Regions from separate parts of the Priestia sp. FSL H7-0729 genome, predicted to be linked through region 1. Evidence: riboswitches for the same ligand, from Rfam matches in the RefSeq annotation. Region 1 holds a riboswitch; the other holds the start of a gene.
What was found. Region 1 has a riboswitch for glycine ahead of gcvT (glycine cleavage system aminomethyltransferase GcvT). Riboswitches for the same ligand answer to the same signal wherever they lie in the genome.
Positions count from the first base shown of each region.

Region 2: another riboswitch for glycine. It lies ahead of sdaAB (L-serine ammonia-lyase, iron-sulfur-dependent subunit beta); the one in region 1 lies ahead of gcvT (glycine cleavage system aminomethyltransferase GcvT).

Region 1 covers NZ_JBBOTQ010000005.1:54,898-59,324, forward strand. The annotation lists gene gcvPA (aminomethyl-transferring glycine dehydrogenase subunit GcvPA) at 117-1,472, opposite strand; gene gcvT (glycine cleavage system aminomethyltransferase GcvT) at 1,469-2,605, opposite strand; glycine riboswitch at 2,824-2,925, opposite strand; glycine riboswitch at 2,929-3,051, opposite strand; gene gcvH (glycine cleavage system protein GcvH) at 3,395-3,787, shown strand; gene MHH93_RS13520 (PTS mannitol transporter subunit IIBC) at 4,207-4,427, shown strand, end outside.
Region 2 covers NZ_JBBOTQ010000010.1:46,182-50,608, forward strand. The annotation lists gene MHH93_RS20550 (alpha-glycosidase) at 1-371, shown strand, start outside; gene sdaAA (L-serine ammonia-lyase, iron-sulfur-dependent, subunit alpha) at 543-1,520, opposite strand; gene sdaAB (L-serine ammonia-lyase, iron-sulfur-dependent subunit beta) at 1,510-2,199, opposite strand; glycine riboswitch at 2,312-2,446, opposite strand; glycine riboswitch at 2,451-2,575, opposite strand; gene MHH93_RS20565 (phosphotransferase enzyme family protein) at 2,928-3,941, opposite strand; gene pstB (phosphate ABC transporter ATP-binding protein PstB) at 4,138-4,427, opposite strand, start outside.

The DNA of each region.
Region 1 (4,427 bases):
AGATAAGGTCTGTGTACTAAATGTTGTATCCGTCTCAGGTTGAACCGAAGTGGAGACAGAGGTACCTGTTTCCGATTGTTTTTGTACCGATGTTGTCGTTGTCGTCGTTTCCTGAGTCACAGTGATCCCTCCAATGCTCGTGCGAATTCGTCAATCTCTTCCTTAGTGCGCCGTTCTGTAACAGCAATCAGCATATGTCCGGCAAGCTCCGGATAATCACGTCCGAGTTCGTAGCCACCGATAAAGCCCGCATCCAGCAGTTTCAATTGAAGGGCATCCACGTCGGTTCCTTCAGGCAGCTTAATCACAAATTCATTGAATGTTGGGGCATTAAACGTTAGGCTAACGCCGGGAATCGCAGTTAATGTATTCAGCGTGTAATGGCTCTTTTGCAGATTCAGATCTGCGACATCCATCATGCCTTGTTTACCCATGATGGACATATAGACAGATGCGCTGAGCGCAAGCAAAGCCTGGTTGGAACAGATATTGGATGTCGCCTTTTCGCGGCGAATGTGCTGTTCACGTGCTTGCAATGTCAGTACAAAACCGCGTTTGCCGTTGCGGTCAGTTGTCTGACCAACGATCCGTCCGGGTATCCGGCGCATATGGGGCTGGGATGCGGCGAAATATCCGCATGTCGGGCCGCCGAGTGAAGCGGCGATGCCAAGGGGCTGCGCATCGCCTACAACGATGTCGGCACCCAGCTTGCCTGGGGCTTCCAGCAGACCCAGCGATAGCGGGTTAGCACTTACAACGAGGAGACCCTTGTGCGCATGCACGAGGTCGGCGGCTTGCTTTACATTTTCCACGGCACCAAAGAAGTTTGGGCTCTGGATCATGACAGCTGCGGTATCATCCGATATGGCGGCTTGCAAGGCATTCCAGTCTGTGACTCCATCCTTATAGCCGATCTCGACAATCTCCAAACGGAGTCCATGCGCATATGCCTGCAATACCTGACGGGCTTCCGGATGAACGGTACGGGATACGATGAGCTGTTTGCGACGAGTTGCCGCTGCGGCCAGATTCCCTGCTTCGGCAAAGGCGGTTGCGCCGTCATACATGCTGGCATTGGCTACAGCCATACCGGTCAATTCACAGATGTAGGATTGAAATTCGAAAATGGCCTGTAATTCACCTTGGCTGATCTCAGGCTGATAAGGTGTGTAGGCAGTGTAGAACTCGGAACGGGAAATGACATGATTGATGACGGAAGGAACATGATGATCGTATATGCCTGCGCCGAGGAAGCTGGCGTGAGTTTCGAAATTGGCATTGGCACCAGCTTGTTTGGACATGTGACGTGTCAGCGCATATTCATCGAGTTTGGAGGATACGGGCAGCTCGCCCTGATAACGAATCTCCTGCGGAATGTCCTGGAACAGTTCCTCCAGCGTATCGACACCGATGGTTGCGAGCATGGCGCTCTGATCTTGCTCGGTCATGGGAATATAACGGTGCTTGCTCATGCTTGATCAGCTCCTTGAGTAGGTGTCTTTGACGTACGTGTCCGTTTATGAAAAGGGGTCTTTACGACCTCGGCTTTCAGTTTCTTGCCGCGGATCTCAATCTCAAGCGGGGTTCCGAGCGCAGCATATTTGCTGTCGATGAGGGCAAGCCCCAGATTACGCTTCAATGTAGGTGATTGCGTACCTGTTGTTACTTCACCGATCTGTACGCCTTCGGCGTAAATCGGATAGTGGGGGCGTGGAATGCCACGCTCCAGCACTTCGATGCCGACCAGCTTACGGGCGGGACCGTCATTTTTCTGCTGTAACAAGGCTTCGTGTCCGATAAAAGGTCCAGCATTCAGCTTAACAAACATGCCAACACCAGCTTCAAGCGGAGAGATGGTTGCCGACAATTCCTGACCATACAGGGGCAGCCTCGCTTCAAAGCGCAGCGTATCCCGGGCACCAAGTCCGGTTGGTACGAGTCCGTAACCTTCACCAGCTTGCATTAATCCATTCCACACCGCAGCGGCCTGGTCCGCAGGAACATATAGTTCAAAGCCATCTTCACCGGTATAACCGGTACGGGACAACAGCAATTTTACTCCACAGACTTCGGCATTCTGCACAAAACGAAACGGTTCAATCGTGGATACATCCGTATCTGTAACTTTTCTGATAATATCTACAGCCAGTGGTCCTTGCAGGGCGAGAAGTGCCGTCTGCTCCGAATCGTTGGTCATGCTTACCCCAGGGATCAGATGCTCTTGAAGCCATGCCCAATCCTTATCGATATTGGAGGCGTTAACGACAAGCATATAATGCTGATCTTCCAGCTTATACACGAGCAGATCATCCACCACACCGCCATCTGGATAACACATCAGGGTGTACTGGGCTTGACCCGGAACCAGCGTGGTCACATCATTGGTCATCATTTGTTGCAAAAATGTTTCAGCCTGCTCACCCTGTACCGTAAATTCGCCCATATGGGATACATCAAACAGTCCAGCACGCTCACGCACCGCTTCATGCTCTTTCTGGATTCCGCTGAATTGCACCGGAAGTTCCCAGCCTCCAAAATCAATGCACCGTACGCCTTCATATTGTTGATATAGTGGGAAGAGTGGTGTTCTAAGCAAATCGGACATCAAATCACCTCGTCATGGGCCGTCAAACGGCCGAATATGCAATCGTGGATCAATGAACCAGAGTATTTTTTAATTTTCAGTTAGGAGTCATTCGTAGATAAGTATGGTAAGGCAGCTATGGCAGCGCCGTTCTACATCCTGTATTTCGTTTTTTTTGGGAAAAAGGAAAAGGACAGGCCAAAGAATCGGCATGCCAAGTAGCACGCTGCATTCTAAGGCTCTGTCCCTTGTACCTGAGAGTTACCCCGCCACATTAGTAAAGCAGGTTTCCCCTTGGGTGATCATGACGCCCGCACAGGGCGAATAGATGCTCTCCAGAGTTGCGTCCCGTAAAAGTCCTTTTGCCTGAGAGATTCACCCCCGCTTATCGGTGGTTTACTCCTTCGGCGTTACCTCATGTACATCCCGAATCGGGTGTCACGGGTAATCTCTCCCTTTACATTCATCCGCGGGTATAACATAGTCCAATAAACACATTTACTCCTCTCATTAAAACGTGAATCCACTACCTATGTCAAGAACGATATCATAAATAATGATTAAAAACCGAATGTTTATTTTAAATTTCATTTTATCGTTCGTGTATTTAAAAAGGTTGCGCTTACTATTCTAATATTCACCAGTATATGTAGAAAGAGTGTATTCAGGTTACGGTTTGAGGAGGCCATTATCAAATAAATTGTGAGGTATCTTGACATTTGAATCAAAAATATCATACGCTATGTTCTGGGAAAAAGGTTAGGGTCAAAGAACGCATGCACTCATTAATGAAAAGCGAGGCGGATATCGATGAGCGAATTGAAAAGTGATTTCCTGTACAGTGAAGAGCACGAATGGGTGCAAACCGTAGGGGAGGATACTGTACGTATTGGCATTACCGAGTTCGCGCAGCATCAGCTGGGTGACATTGTGTTTGTGGAATTGCCTGACCTTGAATCCAATGTAAAAGCAGAAGACAGCATTGGAACGATCGAATCGGTCAAAACGGTGTCGGACTTGTTCTCTCCCGTCACAGGTTCAATTATTGCAGTCAATGATTCATTGCAAGATTCACCTGAACTCGTGAACAGCTCTCCTTACGAGGAAGGCTGGATGATTGAGATTCGTGTTGAGGGAGATCTGACAGCAGCATTATCTTCATTGATGAATGCAGAAGCGTATCGTAAACATACGGAAGAATAGGATCCACGAACTTGTACTTATTAACATATATTTTATAACAAAATAAAATGAGCTTTAAATAGTTTTGACCTGTGTGAGCCGAATGCTTGCACAGGTTTTTTGTGTTTTTCAAGAACGATTGAGAATGTGAAATTAAGCAGATTGTGGATGTAAATCCTCTGATTGGACCAAGCTATAGGGTAGAAAATGATGCTGGAAATGACAAAAGTCATAGGCAAGAAAAGCCTTGTGTACCAATGGTTTCAGCCATTATGCATCAATTAAAACGATTACATAACCTAATGTTGTCATCATTGTTCATGACGAAAGTACGCTTTCATTTGATTGAACAGGAGAGCATTCTCGCTTAGGATTACAGCAGGGGAGAAATGATACCCCTTTCATAAATCATAATCACTTGATCCGAGGAGGATAATACAATGAGTAATTTGGACCAATCGTCCAATTCCAAAGGTGGGCTACGGGTAGGTGTGCAGCGTTTTGGCCGATTCCTGAGCGGTATGGTCATGCCGAATATGGGTGCATTTATCGCCTGGGGATTAATTACGGCTCTGTTCATTCCAACAGGTTGGTTCCCTAACGAGACGCTTGCGCAGCTAGTTGATCCGATGATCAAATATTTGCTGCCACTGTTGATTGG
Region 2 (4,427 bases), on a different contig from region 1:
ATCCGGGCTGCCGTAAATGCATGGAATGGGATGAAGCGAAGCAGGACCGTGAGCTATTCAACTTTTATCAGAAACTGATCTCCCTGCGTCATGCTCATCCGGCCCTGCGTGCAGAAGGCAGCGTTCGATTCCTTCAGGCTCGCCCGGATGGCAGCCAATTGGTATTTGAGCGACAAAACGAGCAGGAACGCATTCTAGTTCTGTTCAATCGCTCAGAAGAGACAGCTATTGTCGAGCTAGAGGCTGGTGACGAGGAATGGACCGAGCTGTTCGGCGGAAACCATCGTACCGCCAAGGAAGATGACGTGCTTGCCATTGAATTGCCCGCGTATGGATATGCCGTACTGAGCACGGCTGTAAGCCAGGACTAGATTCATAATACACATACACCTGAGATCATATATAAGCGAGTCCATCTTCACATCACCTGGCGGTATTAAACAAGCGTCCTGCAGAACCCGGATTCGGGTTCGCGGACGCTTGTTTTTATATCACGGTTATATCATAATGTCACTGATTATATCGCAGTGGTCCCGTTCAGATTAAGCCTGAGGGTCCGTGTGCACTTGAGCATTATCCGCCCCACTTGTAGTTGTGTCAGCATCCGCTGGCTTCGACTCCGTCTCAGGCTCTGCACGCTTGGCCTTCGGTTTAGCCAGCTTCTGCATCATTTTACGGCCGGTTGGTGTCTGAGCCAACCCGCCTTGGGCTGTCTCCCGGTGACGGCTCGGCATCGCACTGCCTACTTCCAGCATCACGTCAATAACTTCATCTGACGGAATGGCACTACGCACTCCGGCCAGGGCCATGTCGGCTGCAGCCAGTGCAGTTACGGCACCCAGTCCGTTACGGATGATGCACGGAATTTCAACGAGACCTGCAACCGGATCGCAGATGAGACCGAGTGTATTTTTTAGCGCCAAGCCTACGGCATGAACGACCTGTTCCGGTGTACCTCCACGCAGTTCAACCATGGCACCCGCAGCCATGCCAATCGCGGAACCCACTTCTGCCTGACAACCACCCTCTGCACCAGAGATAAATGAATTGTTCGCAATAACATAACCAATCGCTCCCGCGCAGAACAACCCATTCACCAAATGTTCGTCCGTCCAGCCAAATCGCTCCTGTGAGCTAATAAAGACACCGGGGATAATGCCGCAGGAACCGGCTGTTGGTGTTGCCACAATGCGGCCCATGGAGGCATTCACTTCAGATACACACAAGGCATACGCCATGGCAAGTGCGGAAGCATCTCCTGAGCAAGTCTCACCCTTGCGAATGTACTCAGCCATTTTTTTACCGTCTCCACCCGTTAATCCACTGCGTGATGTGGTATCTTCCGTTAACCCTTTACGGACCGCTTCCTTCATCACCTGATAATATTCAGACATCTGCTTCACAACATCCGCTTCCGGTGTATTGGTCTCCTGAACCTGCTCCTCAATCATCAGCTGAGCAATCGTTTTGGATTCCGCTGTGCAGATCGTATTCAGCTCGTGTAAATGTTTAAATCGCATCCGAATCAACTCCTCTCTTCAAATCGATGACACGAATGTCCAGTACATGATCCAGCTCCTTTAGACGTTGGAGCATCTCAGGATTCGGCACCCCATCCATTTCCATCGCAGTAAGCGCTTCGCCATCTCGGGCTTTCCGATCCACCTGCATATACCCGATGTTAACCCCGGATGAACTAATCGTGGACGTTACTGACGCAAGTACCCCTGCCTTGTCTGCATGTCGCAGCACGAGTGTCGGAAACTCACCACTAATCTGAACACGAAAATCATTCATCGCATGTACCGATACACTTCCACCACCAATAGAAGCACCGATTAAGGAACATGTACGTCCTCCATGCCACAACTCAATTTTGACCGTATTGGGATGAGGAGCAGGCAGGCCGCTTGTATAAAACTCGACTTCCATTCCCGCTTCCTCTGCGTATTGCTCTGCATCTGGAATACGCGGATCGTCTGTGACATAATCCAGCAGACCGCCGATCAGTGCCAGATCTGTTCCGTGTCCCTGATATGTGTCAGCGAATGAACCATAGAGCGTCAGCCGCGCACGTTCAGGCGTACAACCTAACCACTGACGAGCGATTCTTCCCAGCCTTGCTGCTCCAGCTGTATGTGAACTTGAAGGCCCCGTCATCGACGGACCAATAATTGAAAAAACATCTTTAAATCGCACCTTGTAACCCTCCAATTGTATTCGTCATTTCCATCCAGATCCCATGCCATAATGTTCCTTAATTACTGAATGATGACATCAAAAAAGGACAGAAGAAGGCCCCAGGCCCTCTCTCTGTCCTCGATACCTGAGAGTTTCACAATCAGCAGTGTCTCACGACAGGGTGCACGGCCTGCGATTGCAGACAAGTCACCGGACTGACTGATTATATACCCCTTGGGTGGCGCAGTTTGCGCACTCTCCAGAGTTGCGTCCAACGATGGTACATTTACCTGAGAGATTAACCACTGCGCCGGGTGCGCAGCAGCTTGCTCCTTCGGTGCCTGGTAGCATGCGATTTTACTCGGTCTGCCCAGGTCTCTCCCGCTCGTTATCATCCGCTGTATGGAACTATTCTGAGCTCATGTCAGAACAGTAATGGAAATCGTTCATTCTTCTTCATTAAGATTAATCGACCGGAAGATTAGTGTCAACAAACTTAACGATTTCTTTGGATGTATTTCCTTCAATCCCTATCGAATCGATAAAACCCAGAATATTTTGTCAGCTTTCATTACATTAATGCGATGAAAAGAACTTCTAATGAACTTATTTCATTTCCCTTCAATGATAAAGCGCTTACTACTATTTATGATATTGATCACGAAATTGTTCGGGTATTCAGGCAACCATAATCTTTGAGCTACACTGTTCATAGCCCTTCCGGATCTGCGCACCTGGATTATCATTCACAGTTCGTAGAAGATACGCTCGTTCTGTACATAGGGTCTGCAATACTTGCTGCATAACTTTGGCATGCGGTCTTTCATCCATTCGTGCCTAGACTCGTTCGCCATCTGAAAAGCATAATAACCAAGTGTAAAGATCAACATGAATCCTTCCATTAATCGGATATCACGATCCGTCAGTGGAGCGATCTGTTTGGTATAACCGGATAAGAATAGGTCACGTTCCTCCCGATTGAACATAAGCGCTGCCCCTCCAGCATCGAACAGATAATAACCATAACCGTGTAGACAAAAATCAATCATGGATATCCCCTGATCCGTGATCAGCAGATTGTTGCGCGTAATATCCCCATGAATGATCCCCCATGTCTCCGCATGCTGTGGGTACGTTGCTAGCTGCTTATTAATGTTCTCAAACGTCTCAAGAAGCAGATCGAAGTCTTCCGTTGTAAAAATCCCCAGTCGGACACCTTCCTCCAGCTGCCCTAACATGACCAGATTCTCATGGACATTGCCATATGCCGGGCGTACCTTAGTTCGATCTGTCTGATTCTGCACACGTCCATATTGATGAAGCATCTGCAGTTGCGCACCAAGATCATATATCTGCTCGGTTGTCAGGCGTTCTCCCTGTTGGATGTCCCTGCCCTCAATCCACTCCAGTACTGTACAGCAGATTTCTTTACCTGCTTCACTTGTCCATAACGTGACCCAATCTCCTGATACATTACGTACCGGATGCTGTACGCGTAATGCTGTCGTTGCATTTAACTCATGAAGCAGGTTCATCTCAGCCTCCAGTGCAGGAGGCGTATGCTGAATGCCTGACATACTTGCATATGCGGCTTGATGGATACGCAGCAGATACTTCTGCCCGCTCGCTTCATCAACGACATGATACGTCAGGTTCTCGTTGTGACGAATATAGGAAACGACAGGTTTCTCCATGCTATAGTTCTTGATGATCTGAGCTGCCATATGGTCGTAAGACCTCTGATCCGTAGTGATTATCATCCTCTCCTTCGGAGTTATGTAAACGCTATCTTTATACTAAATATCGTAGCATGATTGCTCTACGCACAGCAAATTCTTCCAAAATCAAATTAAAAAGCACAACCCCGAACAACCGTCCAGGTATTGTGCTTCCTTTTGTCTCTATTTACTTCTTACTCTCTCTGTCTGTTGCTCTATGTGACACTCCTTGATCCAATTAACCGAAACGACCCATAATGTATTCTTGCGTCAGACGATTGTCGGGGTTGGTGAAAATATGCTCTGTATCCCCGTGTTCAATCATGTTCCCCAGATAGAAATAAGCTGTATAATCCGAGATGCGCGCTGCCTGCTGCATGTTATGTGTAACGATAACAATTCTTAGATCCTTTTTAAGTTCGGTAATCAATTCCTCAACCTTACCCGAAGATACCGGGTCAAGAGCAGATGCTGGCTCATCGAGCAGCAGAATCTGCGGATCAACAGATAGGGCGCGGGCAATACATA